DNA from 2 places in the Streptomyces sp. NPDC059443 genome. Region 1 is predicted to be linked to the other one. Evidence: predicted binding sites of a transcription regulator. Region 1 holds the regulator's gene; the other holds the start of a gene.
The links. The regulator HrcA, encoded in region 1, represses chaperone genes, less so after heat shock. The targets are predictions, from matches to a motif close to TTNGCACTCNGNNNNNCNGAGTGCNAA.
Positions count from the first base shown of each region.

Region 2: a site for HrcA is predicted at 4,614-4,640, ahead of groL (chaperonin GroEL). Genes of this name have one in related genera too.

Region 1 is NZ_JBHYVM010000024.1:76,069-83,782, reverse strand. Features, by position in the region: gene hemW (radical SAM family heme chaperone HemW) at 1-200, shown strand, start outside; gene ACFXDJ_RS23015 (DUF3097 domain-containing protein) at 309-1,106, opposite strand; gene ACFXDJ_RS23010 (MBL fold metallo-hydrolase) at 1,135-1,860, opposite strand; gene hrcA (heat-inducible transcriptional repressor HrcA) at 2,057-3,073, shown strand; gene dnaJ (molecular chaperone DnaJ) at 3,074-4,213, shown strand; gene ACFXDJ_RS22995 (nitronate monooxygenase) at 4,418-5,509, shown strand; gene ACFXDJ_RS22990 (16S rRNA (uracil(1498)-N(3))-methyltransferase) at 5,506-6,249, shown strand; gene ACFXDJ_RS22985 (histidine triad nucleotide-binding protein) at 6,390-6,749, shown strand; gene ACFXDJ_RS22980 (ribonuclease Z) at 6,753-7,658, shown strand.
Region 2 is NZ_JBHYVM010000022.1:15,346-23,059, forward strand. Features, by position in the region: gene ACFXDJ_RS21440 (hypothetical protein) at 1-424, opposite strand, end outside; gene ACFXDJ_RS21445 (phosphoribosylanthranilate isomerase) at 564-1,181, opposite strand; gene ACFXDJ_RS21450 (Uma2 family endonuclease) at 1,319-1,894, shown strand; gene ACFXDJ_RS21455 (hypothetical protein) at 2,055-2,732, shown strand; gene groL (chaperonin GroEL) at 2,861-4,483, opposite strand; gene ACFXDJ_RS21465 (cold-shock protein) at 4,834-5,040, opposite strand; gene ACFXDJ_RS21470 (MoaD/ThiS family protein) at 5,431-5,709, opposite strand; gene thrC (threonine synthase) at 5,745-7,082, opposite strand; SAM riboswitch class I at 7,076-7,232, opposite strand; gene ACFXDJ_RS21480 (glucosyl-3-phosphoglycerate synthase) at 7,441-7,714, shown strand, end outside.

The DNA of each region.
Region 1 (7,714 bases):
GGGTGGAGCGGATCCTGCTGGAGCTGCGGCTGGTGGACGGCTGTCCGCTGTCGCTGCTGGCGCCGGCGGGGCTTACGGCTTCCCGCCGGGCCCTGGCGGACGGACTGCTGGAACCCGCGCCCTACGAGGCCGGGCGGGCCGTGCTGACCCTGCGCGGGCGGTTGCTGGCCGACGCGGTGGTCCGGGACCTGGTCGACTGAGCGCGTGGGGTGGGGCTGGCCCTGCGGGGCTTGTCCCCTACCCACCCTTCCACCGTTCCCCGGGCTCCGCCCGGACCCGGTCCTCAAACGCCGGACGGGCTGAAAGGCCTAAGCCGTGACGTGGTCGATCAGGTGTTCCACCGCGCCGAGCAGGGTGGGCTCCAGGTCCTTGTACGAGGTCACGCGCGACAGGATGTGCTGCCAGGCGGCGCCGGTGTTCTCCGGCCAGCCCAGGGCCCGGCAGACGCCCGTCTTCCAGTCCTCCCCGCGCGGGATCACCGGCCAGGCCGGGATGGAGAGCGCGGACGGTTTCACCGCCTGCCACACGTCCACGTAGGGGTGGCCCACGATCAGGACGTGCGGGGAGGTGACGGCGGCCGCGATGCGGGACTCCTTGGAACCCGGGACCAGGTGGTCCACCAGGACGCCCAGCCGGGCGTCGGCGGCCGGGGCGAACTCCGCCACCACCGCCGGGAGGTCGTCGATGCCCTCCAGGTACTCCACGACCACGCCCTCGATCCGCAGGTCGTCGCCCCAGACCCGTTCCACCAGCTCGGCGTCGTGGCGGCCCTCGACGTAGATCCGGCCCGCCCGGGCCACCCGGGCCCGCGCGCCGGGGACGGCGATGGAGCCCGAGGCCGTACGGGCCGGGGCGGCCGGGCCCCGGGCCGGGCGGGTCAGGGTAACCACCGCGCCGTCCAGGAGGAATCCGCGGGGCTCCAGCGGGAACACCCGGCGCTTGCCGAAGCGGTCCTCCAGGGCCACCGTGCCCGCCTCGCAGGCCACCACAGCGCCGCAGAAGTCGCTGCCGGCCACCTCGACCACGAGGCCGGGGTCGGCAGGCACCTCCGGAACGGGCTTGGCACGCTTCCACTGCGGGGTCAGGTCGGGGGAGTACTCACGCATCCGGTCGAGGGTAGGAGAGCGGGCGGCCTCAGGCGTTCGACACGCCGAAGCGGGCCGCCAGTGTGTCGCGTTGCGCACGGACGAAAGCCGCGTCCACCACCGCTCCGTGACCCGGCACGTACAGCGCGTCCTCCCCGCCCAGCGCGAGCAGCCGGTCGATCGCGGCCGGCCACTGGCGGGGCACGGCGTCCGGACCCGCCTGGGGTTCGCCCGATTCCTCGACCAGGTCGCCGCAGAAGACCACCTCGCGGGTTCCGGGGACGAAGGCGGCCAGATCGTGCCGGGTGTGCCCGGGGCCCACGTTCGCCAGCAGCACCTGCACCCCGCCCAGGTCGAGCGTCCACTCGCCCGACACCAGGTGCCGGGGCACCACCAGCAGTTCCACCGCCTCGGCGGCCTCGGCCGCCGCCAGGCCGTGGCGGACCGCGTCGGCCCGCAGGTCGTCGTGGCTGACGGACAGCAGGCCGTCCAGCCCGACGGGACCGTAGACCTCGGCCCCGGCGAACACCGATCCGCCCAGTACGTGGTCGAAATGTCCGTGTGTGAATGCGATATGGGTCACGCGCCGGCCCGCCAGCCGCTCCGCTTCGGCCCGCACCCGCGAGCCCTCCCGCACGGAAGATCCCGGGTCGATCAGAAGGGCGGAATCGTCGCCAACCACCAGTCCCACCGTGCAGTCCCACACCGGCAGCCGCAGCCGGCCGGCCCGTTCGGTGAGCCGTTCCCAGCCCGCCTCTTCCCAACGCACGTCCATGCCGCGACGCTACCTTGGCGGGCCGCCCTTGCTAGGGGTGCACCACCCCGCCGTACACTGACCGGGGGATCTCTGGCACTCGAATGCGCAGAGTGCCAGCAAATCGACAGCAAACCGGCAGTGGGCCGGCAGTAGCCCGGCAACGGACCGGCGGCGATCCGAGCCGCGGACGAAGAAGACGACGGAGGTGTGCGCGATGCTCAGCGAACGCAGACTCGAAGTGCTGCGCGCCATCGTCCAGGACTACGTCGGGACGGAGGAGCCGGTCGGCTCCAAGGCGCTCACGGAGCGGCACCGGCTCGGCGTCTCGCCCGCGACCGTGCGCAACGACATGGCCGTGCTGGAGGAAGAGGGCTACATCGCCCAGCCCCACACCAGCGCCGGCCGGATCCCCACCGACAAGGGCTACCGCCTCTTCGTCGACAGGCTGGCGGGGGTCAAACCGCTGTCGACGCCCGAACGCCGGGCCATCCAGAACTTCCTCGACGGGGCCGTGGACCTCGACGACGTCGTCGGCCGGACCGTGCGGCTGCTCGCGCAGCTGACCCGGCAGGTCGCCGTCGTCCAGTACCCGAGCCTGACCCGGTCGACCGTCCGGCACGTGGAGCTGCTCTCGCTCGCTCCCGCGCGCCTGATGCTCGTACTGATCACGGACACGGGCCGGGTCGAGCAGCGGCTGGTGGACTGCCAGACCCCCTTCTCGGACACCTCGCTGGCCGATCTGCGGGCCCGCCTCAACAGCCGGGTGGTCGGCCGCCGGTTCACCGACGTGCCGCCGCTGGTGCAGGACCTTCCGGAGTCCTTCGACTCCGAGGACAGGGCGACGGTCAAGGCCGTCCTCGACACCCTCCTCGAAACGCTGGTGGAGGAGGCGGAGGAGCGGCTGATGATCGGCGGCACCGCCAACCTCACCCGTTTCGGACATGATTTTCCCCTGACGATCAGGCCGGTGCTCGAAGCGCTGGAGGAGCAGGTCGTGCTCCTCAAGCTGCTGGGCGAGGCCAACGAGTCGGGAATGGCCGTAAAGATCGGGCATGAGAATGCCTACGAGGGACTGAACTCCACGTCCGTCGTCTCGGTCGGCTACGGTTCGGGCGGCGAAGCAGTCGCCAAACTCGGCGTGGTCGGACCGACCCGCATGGACTACCCCGGAACGATGGGAGCGGTACGCGCAGTGGCACGTTACGTCGGACAGATCCTGGCGGAGTCGTAAGTGGCCACGGACTACTACGCCGTTCTCGGCGTGCGCCGCGACGCATCGCAGGACGAGATCAAGAAGGCCTTCCGCCGCCTCGCGCGTGAACTCCACCCGGATGTGAATCCGGACCCGAAGACGCAGGAGCGCTTCAAGGAGATCAACGCCGCGTACGAGGTGCTCTCGGACCCGCAGAAGAAGCAGGTCTTCGACCTCGGCGGCGACCCGCTGTCCTCCTCGGGCGGTGGCGGCGGCGCGGGCGGATTCGGTGCGGGTGGCTTCGGCAACTTCTCCGACATCATGGACGCCTTCTTCGGCCAGTCCCAGCAGCGCGGACCGCGCTCGCGGACCCGCCGCGGCCAGGACGCCATGATCCGCCTCGACCTGGAGCTGGACGAGGCCGCCTTCGGCACGACCAAGGACATCCAGGTCGACACGGCCGTCGTCTGCACCACCTGCTCCGGTGAAGGCGCCGCCCCCGGCACCTCGGCGCAGACGTGTGACATGTGCCGCGGCCGCGGTGAGGTCTCGCAGGTCACCCGGTCCTTCCTGGGCCAGGTCATGACCTCGCGCCCCTGCCCGCAGTGCCAGGGCTTCGGCACCGTGGTCCCGACTCCTTGCCCCGAGTGCGCGGGCGACGGCCGGGTCCGCTCCCGCCGCAGCCTCACGGTCAAGATCCCGGCGGGCGTCGAGAACGGCACCCGGATCCAGCTCGCGGGCGAGGGCGAGGTCGGCCCCGGCGGCGGCCCCGCCGGCGACCTGTACGTGGAGATCCACGAGCTGCCGCACCCGACCTTCCAGCGGCGCGGGGACGACCTGCACTGCACGGTCACCATCCCGATGACCGCGGCGGCCCTGGGCACCAAGTGCCCGCTGGAGACGCTGGACGGCCTGGAGGAGATCGACATTCGGCCCGGTACCCAGTCCGGGCAGGCGATCCCGCTGCACGGCCGGGGCGTCACGCACCTGCGCGGCAACGGGCGCGGCGACCTCATCGTCCACGTCGAGGTCACCACCCCCGCCAAGCTGGACGCGGCGCAGGAGGACCTGCTGCGCCAGCTGGCGAAGCTGCGCGGCGAGGAGCGGCCGCTCGGCCAGTTCGCGCCGGGTCAGCAGGGGCTGTTCAGCCGACTGAAGGACGCCTTCAACGGGCGCTGAGCCCCGCGCGGGAACCCGTACGGCAGGTACGGCGGGAACCCGTGAGAGAACCACTGCGAGCCCGGTCCGGGGATGCCCCGGACCGGGCTCGTCGCATGCCGCCGAGCATGCCGCCGACGCGTTTTCGACAACCCGGTGAAGCGGACTATGCCAGGCGAATGCCGTGATTCGGTCCCCTGAGCGGGACATGGCACGATGCAGTCCATGTCCTCCGCACCGAACGGTCTGTTCGCGTACCCGATCGTGCAGGCGCCCATGGCGGGCGGCGCGTCCTGTCCGCCGCTCGCCGCCGCGGTGTGCGAGGCGGGCGGGCTGGGGTTCCTGGCCGGCGGTTACAAGACGGCCGACGGCATGTTCCAGGAGATCAAGCGGCTGCGAGCGCTGACCCGGCGCCCCTTCGGCGTCAACCTCTTCATGCCGCAGACCGGTTACGTGGACCCGGCCGCCGTGGAGGTGTACCGCGGCCAGCTCGCCGGCGAGGCCAGCTGGTACGAGATCTCGCTCGCCGAAGAGGACATCATCGGCACGTGTGACGACGGCTACGACGCGAAACTCGCCATTCTCCTCGAAGACCCCGTCCCGGTGGTCTCCTTCACCTTCGGCCTGCCTTCCCCCGCGGCCTTCACCTGCCTGCGCAAGGTCGGTACGTACACGATCGCGACCGTCACCTCCGTCGAGGAGGCCCGGGCCGCGCAGGCGGCCGGCGCCGACGCCGTCTGCGTCCAGGGCATGGAGGCGGGCGGCCACCAGGGCACCCACCGCGACGACCCGCAGGCCGACGGCACGGCCGGGCTCGGACTCCTCGCGCTCGTGGCGCAGGTACGGGAGACCGTGGCCCTCCCGATCATCGCGGCGGGCGGCCTGATGCGCGGCTCGCAGATCGCCGCGCTGCTGGCGGCGGGAGCGGAGGCGGCGCAGCTCGGCACGGCCTTCCTGGTCTGTCCCGAGTCCGGCGCGGACCCCCTGCACAAGACGGCGCTGACCGACCCGCTGTTCGTCCGGACCGAGATGACCCGGGCCTTCTCGGGGCGCCCGGCCCGCGGGCTGGTCAACCGGTTCATGCGCGAGCACGGGCCCTACGCCCCGGCCGCCTACCCGCAGATCCACCACCTGACCTCGCCGCTGCGCAAGGCGGCCGCCGCGGCCGGGGACCCGCAGGGCATGGCCCTGTGGGCGGGCCAGGGGCACCGGCTGGCGCGGGCGCTGCCGGCCGGGGAACTGGTGGAAGTGCTCGCGGCGGAACTCGCCGCGGCCCAGAACGTGTTGAAGGCAATGCAGATGAGGAGTGCGTCATGACCGCCCCCGTGTTCGTGGTCGAAAAGGTCCCCGCGGGGCCGGAGTTCGTGCTGGACGGCCCCGAGGGCCGGCACGCAGTGTCCGTGAAGCGGCTGACCCCGGGCGAGGCCGTCGTCCTGGCCGACGGCCGGGGCGGCTGGGCCGAGGCCGTGGTGAAGGCGGCCGAGGGCAAGGACCGCCTGGTCGTCTCGGTGAGCGGGGTCTTCGAGGAGGCGGAGCCGGCCGTGCGGATCACCGTCGTCCAGGCCCTGCCCAAGGGCGACCGGGGCGAGGTCGCCGTCGAGACCATGACGGAGACCGGCGTCGACGCGATCGTGCCCTGGCAGGCCTCGCGCTGCATCACCCAGTGGCGCGGGGACCGGGGCGCCAAGTCCCTCGCGAAGTGGCGGGCCACCGCCCGCGAGGCGGGCAAGCAGTCCCGCCGGGTCCGCTTCCCCGAGGTCGCCGAGGCGCTGTCCACCAAGCAGGTCGCGGCGCTGCTCGCCGAGGCCGACCTCGCGGTGGTCCTGCACGAGGACCGGGACGCACCTTCCGGCGCCCTGGCCACCGCGGAACTGCCCGCCGCGGGCTCCATCGTCCTGGTGGTCGGCCCCGAGGGCGGGGTCTCCCCGGACGAGCTCGCCGCCTTCGCGGCGGCCGGGGCGCTCCCGTACCGGCTGGGCCCCTCGGTGCTGCGCACCTCCACGGCCGGCACCGCGGCGGCGGCGGTGCTGCTGGCCAGGACGGGCCGCTGGTCCTGACGGGCCGCCGGTCTCGACGGCTGCCGGTTCCCAGGGGGACCGGCTGTCGCGGACCGGAGTTGTCCACAGGCGCGGCCGCCGGTCCCCGCCGGTGGATACGATGCCGGAACGGATCAACGAACGTCACGGAAGGCTCAGCAATGGCCGGGGAACCGCAGGCCGACTGCCTGTTCTGCAAGATCGTCGCGGGGAACATCCCGGCGACCATCGTCCGGGAGACCGAGACGACCGTCGCCTTCCGGGACATCAACCCGCAGGCGCCCACGCACGTGCTCGTCATCCCCAGGGTGCACTACCCCGACGCGGCCTCCCTCGCCGCCGCCGAGCCCGGGGTCGTCGCCGACATACTGACCGAGGCCGGACGGATCGCCGCCGACGAGAAGATCGACGACCACGGCTACCGGGTCGTCTTCAACACCGGCGCAGGCGCGGGTCAGACCGTCTTCCACGCCCACCTGCACGTCCTGGGCGGCCGCGGCCTCCAGTGGCCCCCCGGATAAGCCGTGTCCGTACGGGAATTCGTGGTGCTGGGCACCGCCAGTCAGGTGCCCACGCGCCACCGCAACCACAACGGGTACCTGCTGCGCTGGGACGGCGAGGGCATCCTCTTCGATCCCGGCGAGGGCACCCAGCGCCAGATGCTGCGCGCCGGGGTGGCCGCGCACGACATCAACCGGATCTGCGTCACCCACTTCCACGGCGACCACAGCCTCGGCCTCGCCGGGGTGATCCAGCGCATCAACCTCGACCGGGTCCCGCACCCCGTCACCGCCCACTACCCGGCCTCCGGGCAGAAGTTCTTCGACCGGCTGCGGTACGCCACGGCCTACCGCGAGACCGTCCAGCTGGCCGAGGAACCGGTGGCCGAGGACGGGATCCTGGCGCGCGGGGAGGCGTACACCCTGGACGCGGTGCGACTCTCGCATCCGGTGGAGTCCTTCGGCTACCGGATCACCGAGCCCGACGGGCGCCGGATACGGCCCGAACTGCTCGCGCACCACGGGATCAAGGGGCCGGACGTGGGCCGGATCCAGCGCGAGGGGCGCCTCGGTGAGGTCACCCTCGAAGAGGTCAGCGAGGCGCGCCCCGGGCAGCGGTTCGCCTTCGTGATGGACACCAGGCTCTGCGAGGGCGTCGAGACGCTCGCGGAGGGCTGCGACATGCTGGTCATCGAGTCGACCTTCCTCGACGAGGACGTCCAGCTGGCCACCGACCACGGGCACCTCACCGCCGGACAGGCCGCCCGGGTGGCGCGGGACGCGGGCGTGCGGCACCTGGTGCTGACGCACTTCTCGCAGCGCTACGGCGACCCCTCGGAGTTCGAACGCCAGGCCCGCGCGGCCGGGTTCGAGGGCGAGCTGACGATCGCCGCCGACCTCGTACGGGTTCCCGTGCCGAAGCGGGCCTGAGCCCGGCTCCGGAGCGGCCCCGGTCCGGCCTAGGCCGTCTCTTTCGGATCTTGTCG
Region 2 (7,714 bases), on a different contig from region 1:
GACCGGTACGCAGGACCCGGTCCTTCTTGTACGTGAAGCGCTCCTCATGCGGCGTACCGATGTCCTGGACGTACGTGGCGCTGACGAACTTGGAGTTGAAGTCGTCGATCGGATTGGGACGGGACGGCGTGTAGCCGGCCGGATAGACGGCCCCCTCTGCGCTGGGCGCTGTGAACCAGGCCCGTACGATCCTGACCCACTTGTCCTTCGCGTAGGTCTCGCGGCAGGTGGGCGGACCGATGATCCGCTCCTTCACGTCGTAGAACTCGTTGAGGTCGACCCCGTCGCCTCCGATGCAGTGCGGGACCTCGTGCTTCGGCTTCGGCAGCGGCGCTGCCGCGGCCGGCGCGCTCGCGGCGGCGCCGCCGAGGGCTGCCACCAGCAGGGACGGGACGACCGCGGCGAGGATCCGTGCTCGTTTCACCCGGTACCACCTTCGATGTCGGCGATTGTGACCGTCGGTCAGCCGACCACCCCGCGCGGCCCCATCCGCGGCGACACTTCCGGCAGGCGGCCGGACGGCGGAGCGAATCCACACCCCCGCGACCGCGCCGCGCCTCCGCTCAGCCCCGGGCGCCCCGCGCCGCCGCGATGAAGGCCCTGATCAGCTCCGGGGACTTCACGCCGCGCTCCCGCTCCACGCCGCTGGACACGTCCACGCCCCAGGCGCCGGTGACCTCGACCGCCTCGCGCACGTTGGCCGGGGTAAGCCCGCCCGCCAGCAGCCACCGGCCCGCGGGCGCGGTGAACTCCTTCGAAGCCCAGTTCCACGGCTTGCCGGAGCCGGGGTCGGGGGCGTCGATCAGGAGCAGGTCCTCCCCGTACTCCCCTACCGCGGCCACCGCGCGGGCCGTGGCCCGGATCAGCGTCCGGCCGGGGGCGCGCAGCTCCTCGTAGAACTCGGGGCCCTCGTCCCCGTGCAGCTGTACGGAGCCCACTGCGCTCTCCTCGGCGAAGCGCCGCACCTCGTCCACCGGCTGCCCGCGGAACACCCCGACGGTCAGCACCCCGTCCGGCACCCCGGCGACCAGCTCGCGCGCGGTGGCGGCGTCGACGGTACGGGGGCTCCCGGGCGCGAAGACGAACCCGACGGCATCGGCCCCGGCGGCCACGGCCACCTCGACGTCGTGCGCGGTCCTGAGCCCGCAGATCTTGATGAACACCTTCGTCCCGTCCGTCATGCCAGTAGTGAACCAAACCCGACCGCTCCCGGGCGATGCGTCCCATAGGCCGGGCACGGCGACCTGCCCGCCGCTAGCCTGGGACGAGGCACATATTCGGGGTACGGAACGCCATCCGGAGGATGACGGTGACCATCATGACCGAGCGGACCACACCGAGAGAGACGCCGTCGGCACCTCCGGCCTTCGAGGACCTCTTGCGCACGGTCGCGGAGATGAACACGCCAGACGGCTTCAAGGCCGAGCTCATCCGGGGGAAGATCATCGTGTCGCCGTTTTCCAAGCTGCGCTACTCCCGTCGCATGCGTCGTCTGCGCGAGCAGCTCCAGGCACACGTCCCAGAGGGGCATTTCGCGGACACCTCACCCTTCCTCTTCCGGTTCCCGGCAGCGGAGCGCGGCTACGGACCGGACCTGTACGTCGCGGACGAGGCGGCCTTCGAAGAGGACGGACAGCACGCGGACGGAGCGGCGCTGTCCCTCGTCGGAGAGTTCACGTCCGTCTCCACCAAGGACGCCGACTGGAACGAGAAGCTGGACGTGTACGGCTCGCTCGTTCCCGTCTACCTGGTCGTCGACATGCAGGACTCGGAGATCACCTGCTTCTGGGACCCGTCCCCGCACGGATACCGCTCCCGTACGACGGTGTCCTTCGGCCAGCCCCTGCACGTCCCGGAGCCGTTCGACTTCACCATCGACACCACCGGCTTCTAGACGCGCGGATCGCCCGAGGGCGGCACCCCTCCCGGAGAGGGGGGTGCCGCCCTCGGTCGTGCGCCCGGTCAACCATCCGGGTACTCCCCGGCGTGTAAGCCCCCGGAAGCAGAAGAGGGGAACGAGGGGGATGGGGATCGGGATGGGGACGGAGACGGGGATGCGTGACGGGAAGGGGCCGATGTGGGACTGGTGGTGGCGGTCCCTGGGGTCGGTGGTGGCCGCGGCCGGGGTGCCGCCGCTCGCCGCCGGGGTGGCGCTCGCGGCCGGCTGGGCGGGGGCGAGCGGGTGGCTGGGCGACGGGTGGGTGGCCTTCTTCGGGCTCTTCGCGCCCCTGGCCGGCCTCGCGCTGCACACCTACGCGCAGAGCGAGCGCGGGCACGGGGGCTCGGCCGCGGCCCTCGCCGTCCTGGCCGGGCTGCCGGCGGTCGTCGGCGTGTTCATCGCCCTGATGGGCGTGGACGACCTGGTGCTGCGGGAGCGGGGGGTCGAGGTCACCTGCGTGGTCAGGGAGGTGGTCTCCCGCGTGGAGACGGACTCCACCTTCGCCCCCGAGGGCCAGAGCGTCAGCCACACCACCAAGTACGACCACCGGCTCGACTGCCCGCCGGGCGCTCCGGCCCAGCTGACCAGGGAGCGGAAGATCGCGAAGGCCGGCGGGGAACTGCGGCTGGTCTACGACCCCCGGGGCGAGGTGGAGCCGCAGAGGCCCGGGGACCTCCACGCCTGGGGGCTGCGATTCGCGGCCCTCTTCGCGGTCGGGCTCGCGTCCCTGCTGGGTGTGCTCGGCGCCCTCGGCCGGGCGGCCTCGGAGCGTGCCGAGCTCAACGGGTGGTGACCGCGCGGGGCACACCTGGCCGCGCGGGGCCCCGTACGCACGGCGCGGTGAACGCCCGAGGGCGGCACCCCTTCGCGAAGAAGGGGTGCCGCCCTCGGTACGAGAACAGCCGATCAGCCAGGGGCCGATCAGAAGTCCATGTCACCGCCCGGCATGCCGCCGCCGGCAGCGGCGCCGGCCTTCTCGGGCTTGTCGGCGATGACGGCCTCGGTGGTGAGGAAGAGGGCCGCGATCGACGCCGCGTTCTGCAGGGCAGAGCGGGTGACCTTCGCCGGGTCGATGATGCCCTCGGCGATCATGTCGACGTACTCGCCGGTCGCGGCGTTCAGGCCGTGACCGATGGGCAGGTTGCGGACCTTCTCGACCACGACGCCACCCTCGAGACCACCGTTGACGGCGATCTGCTTGAGCGGGGCCTCAAGGGCCAGGCGCACGGCGTTGGCGCCGGTCGCCTCGTCGCCCGTGAGCTCCAGCTTGTCGAAGACCGAGGAGGCCTGGAGGAGCGCCACGCCGCCACCGGCGACGATGCCCTCTTCGACGGCCGCCTTCGCGTTGCGAACGGCGTCCTCGATGCGGTGCTTGCGCTCCTTGAGCTCGACCTCGGTCGCGGCGCCGGCCTTGATGACGGCCACGCCGCCGGCCAGCTTCGCGAGGCGCTCCTGGAGCTTCTCGCGGTCGTAGTCCGAGTCGGAGTTCTCGATCTCGGCGCGGATCTGGTTGACGCGACCCTGGACCTGGTCGGAGTCACCGGCACCGTCGACGATGGTGGTCTCGTCCTTGGTGATGACGACCTTGCGGGCGCGACCCAGCAGGTCGAGACCGGCGTTCTCCAGCTTGAGGCCGACCTCCTCGGAGATGACCGTGCCGCCCGTGAGGATGGCGATGTCACCGAGCATGGCCTTGCGGCGGTCGCCGAAGCCCGGGGCCTTGACGGCGACGGACTTGAAGGTGCCGCGGATCTTGTTGACGACCAGGGTCGACAGGGCCTCGCCCTCGACGTCCTCGGCGATGATCAGCAGCGGCTTGCCGGACTGCATGACCTTCTCCAGGAGCGGCAGCAGGTCCTTGACCGAGCCGATCTTGGAGTTGACGATCAGGATGTACGGGTCGTCGAGGGACGACTCCATGCGCTCCATGTCGGTGGCGAAGTACGCCGAGATGTAGCCCTTGTCGAAGCGCATGCCCTCGGTGAGCTCAAGCTCCAGCCCGAAGGTCTGGGACTCCTCGACGGTGATGACGCCTTCCTTGCCGACCTTGTCCATGGCCTCGGCGATGAGCTCGCCGATCTGGGTGTCAGCGGCGGAGATAGAGGCCGTAGAAGCGATCTGCTCCTTGGTCTCGACATCCTTGGCCTGCGAGAGCAGGGCAGCGGAGACGGCCTCGACGGCCTTCTCGATACCACGCTTGAGGGCCATCGGGTTCGCACCGGCGGCCACGTTGCGCAGGCCCTCGCGGACGAGCGCCTGGGCCAGAACGGTGGCGGTGGTCGTACCGTCGCCGGCGACGTCGTCCGTCTTCTTGGCGACTTCCTTGACCAGCTCGGCGCCGATCTTCTCGTACGGGTCCTCGAGCTCGATCTCCTTGGCGATGGAGACACCATCGTTGGTGATCGTGGGGGCGCCCCACTTCTTCTCAAGGACGACGTTGCGACCCTTGGGGCCAAGGGTGACCTTGACGGCGTCGGCGAGCTGGTTCATGCCTCGCTCGAGACCGCGCCGGGCCTCCTCGTTGAACGCAATGATCTTGGCCATCTGAAGTGGTCCTCCCGGACAGCGGTGGATTGCTCCCGGACCGCGCCCGCGCCCGCGACGGACGGCCTGCGTGCCCGGCGGTTTCTTCCCGCCGGACCCCGTGGGCCTCACTGACCCGGTCCTCGTTTAGGTAGCACTCTCACTAGGAGAGTGCTAACGCCAATGATTAGCACTCGGCACCCCCGAGTGCAAGCGGCTTCGGGGAACCGCCGGTGAACAACCCGGGCACCGCAAGGCCTGCGAGCACACCACGCACGAGGGGCCCGCATCCCGTGTCCAGGATGTGGGCCCCTCGTATGCATGCAGTCGTATGCAGTCGTACGCCGTGTCGGCGGTCGATCGCGCCCGGACTAGCCGACGGCGAGCTTGACCATGTCCGCCTGCGGACCCTTCTGGCCCTGCGAGATCTCGAACTCGACCCGCTGACCCTCTTCAAGGGTGCGGTACCCGTCCATCTGGATGGCGCTGTAGTGGACGAACACATCCGCACCACCGTCGACCGCGATGAAGCCGTAGCCCTTCTCCGCGTTGAACCACTTGACGGTGCCCTGAGCCATGCCTAACTCCCCTATTACTGGCCCTTGCGCAGGACCGCACTTCGCGGTCCCGGGTCAGAACTTGCGCCGGAACGCCTCGACCGGGGCTGAATGTATCCGCACCGCTGCTGTCTGCAACAGGTCATTCCGGCGAGAATTCTGGACACGGCAAAAGATTGAAATAGGGTGAAAACTCGGAATATTCCAGGGCAAGTCGGGCCGGACAAAGCACGCCAAGGACCCATACCGCGCTTGCATGTTGACTCAATGTCAACCCTTCCGCGGCCCGCTCATATGCGGCGGGCAAGAGCAGCGGTGGGGACTTCCCCAACTCTACCGCGCCCAATCAAGCAGAATTGCCCCCTCCGCTTATTAGCGGAAGGGGCAATTCAGGTTTGGCCGGCCGAAAGGTCAGCAGCCGCCCGCGACGGCGGGGATGATCGAAACGCCGGCGCCGTCCGGCGTGGACGCCTGCAGCCCGCCTTCGAAGCGCACGTCGTCGTCGTTGACGTAGACGTTGACGAAGCGGCGGAGCTTGCCCTGGTCGTCCAGGACGCGCGCGGCGATGCCCGGGTGGTTCTTCTCCAGGGACTCGATGACCTCGGCGAGGGTCGCGCCCTCGGCGGGGACCTCGGCCTTGCCGCCGGTGTAGGTGCGCAGGATGGTGGGGATGCGGACGTTGACGCTCATGGCGCTACTGCCTTTCCGGTGTGCAGGGGGAGAGATCAGGCGAGGTTGGCGGCGCGGAACGCGTCCAGGCTCGGGCGGATGGTGGCGGTCTGGCCGCCGCCGTCGGCCACGGCCTCCAGGGTCTTGAGGCCGTCACCGGTGTTCAGGATCACCGTGGTCAGCGAGGGGTCGATCTGACCGTTCTCGACGAGCTTCTTCGTCACGCCGACGGTCACGCCGCCCGCGGTCTCGGCGAAGATGCCCTCGGTCTGGGCCAGGATCTTGATGGCCTCGACGACCTGCTCGTCGTTGACGTCCTCGACGTAGCCGCCGGTGCGGCGCGCGATGTCCAGGACGTACGGGCCGTCCGCCGGGTTGCCGATGGCCAGCGACTTGGCGATGGTGTTCGGCTTCTGCGGGCGGACCACCTCGTGACCGGCCTTGAAGGCGGTCGAGACGGGCGAGCAGCCCTCGGCCTGGGCGCCGAAGATCTTGTAGGGCTTGTCCTCGACCAGGCCGAGCTTGATCAGCTCCTGGAGACCCTTGTCGATCTTCGTCAGCTGCGAGCCGGACGCGATCGGGATGACGATCTGGTCGGGCAGCTGCCAGCCGAGCTGCTCGCAGATCTCGTACGCCAGGGTCTTGGAACCCTCGCCGTAGTACGGGCGCAGGTTGACGTTGACGAAGCCCCAGCCCTCGCCCAGCGGGTCGCCGATGAGCTCGGAGCAGAAGCGGTTGACGTCGTCGTAGTTGCCCTCGATGCCGACCAGGTCGCCACCGTAGACACCGGCCATGACGACCTTGCCCTGCTCCAGGTCGTGCGGGATGAACACGCACGAGCGGAAGCCGGCACGGGCGGCCGCGGCGCCCACGGCGCCGGCCAGGTTGCCGGTGGAGGAGCAGGAGAGGGTGGTGAAGCCGAAGGCGCGGGCGGCCTCGACGGCGATGGCCACGACGCGGTCCTTGAAGGAGTGCGTCGGGTTGCCGGAGTCGTCCTTGACGTACAGCTTGCCGGTGAAGCCCAGCTCCTTGGCCAGGTTGGCCGCGTCCACGAGCTTGGTGAAGCCCGGGTTCAGGCTCGGCTTGGAGGCGACGTCCGCGGGGACGGGCAGCAGCGGCGCGTAGCGCCAGATGTTGTCCGGGCCGGCCTCGATCGCGGCGCGCAGCGCCTCCGGGTCACCGAGGGGCAGGTCGTACGCGACTTCGAGCGGTCCGAAACACTCCACGCAAGCGAAGATCGGGCCGAGCTCGAAGCGGGTGCCGCATTCCCGGCAGGAAAGGCCGGTGGCGGGACCGAGATCGACAGAGGCGCCGGGGGTGGAAGTTCCAGCGGAGGTGTCGGCAGAGGTTTCGGCAGTCTGTGCAGCCATGATGGCGAGGCCCTTTCTCCTCATCTTCCCCATGACGAACGTCGCCATGAGACGGAATTGGCACCTTCCCTAGCCGGGGACCCCGCTGAGTCGCTGCTGGAGCGATCGCGAGAACCGACTGGAGGGTTGCCGGGGCTTCAACGGGCCGTGTCCCTCTGCCCCTCTGGATGAGCGGTATGGCACCGGGCGACACGCTCTGTGGCGCGCCCGGGCGTTTGTTCGCGAGGCCCCCCGGCATGCGGTGGGCCTTTGCGTTGTTCAAGACTGTAACCGAAGCCCCGGGTGGTTGAGACAGCCGTCCGAACCGCGAGATGGATCACATATCGGTGAAAAGCACCGGCGTTCCGCCCGTGCCCCGCCGACCGACAGAGGAGTCCCGAAGGTGCTGGAAGAGGTGGAGCGCTGGCTCTCGGCCCGCTCCTGGTCCGCCGCCGACCGACCGCTCGACCAGCTGCTTTCCGCCAAACGGGCAGCCGGTACGACGGTCAGCGTGGTGCTGCCCGCGCTGAACGAGGAAGCCACCGTCGGGGCCATCGTCGAGGTGATCCGGCGCGATCTGATGGACGGGCCGGACACGCCCCTGGTCGACGAGCTGGTCGTGGTCGACTCGGGCTCCACCGACCGTACGGCGGAGGTGGCGGCCAAGGCCGGGGCCC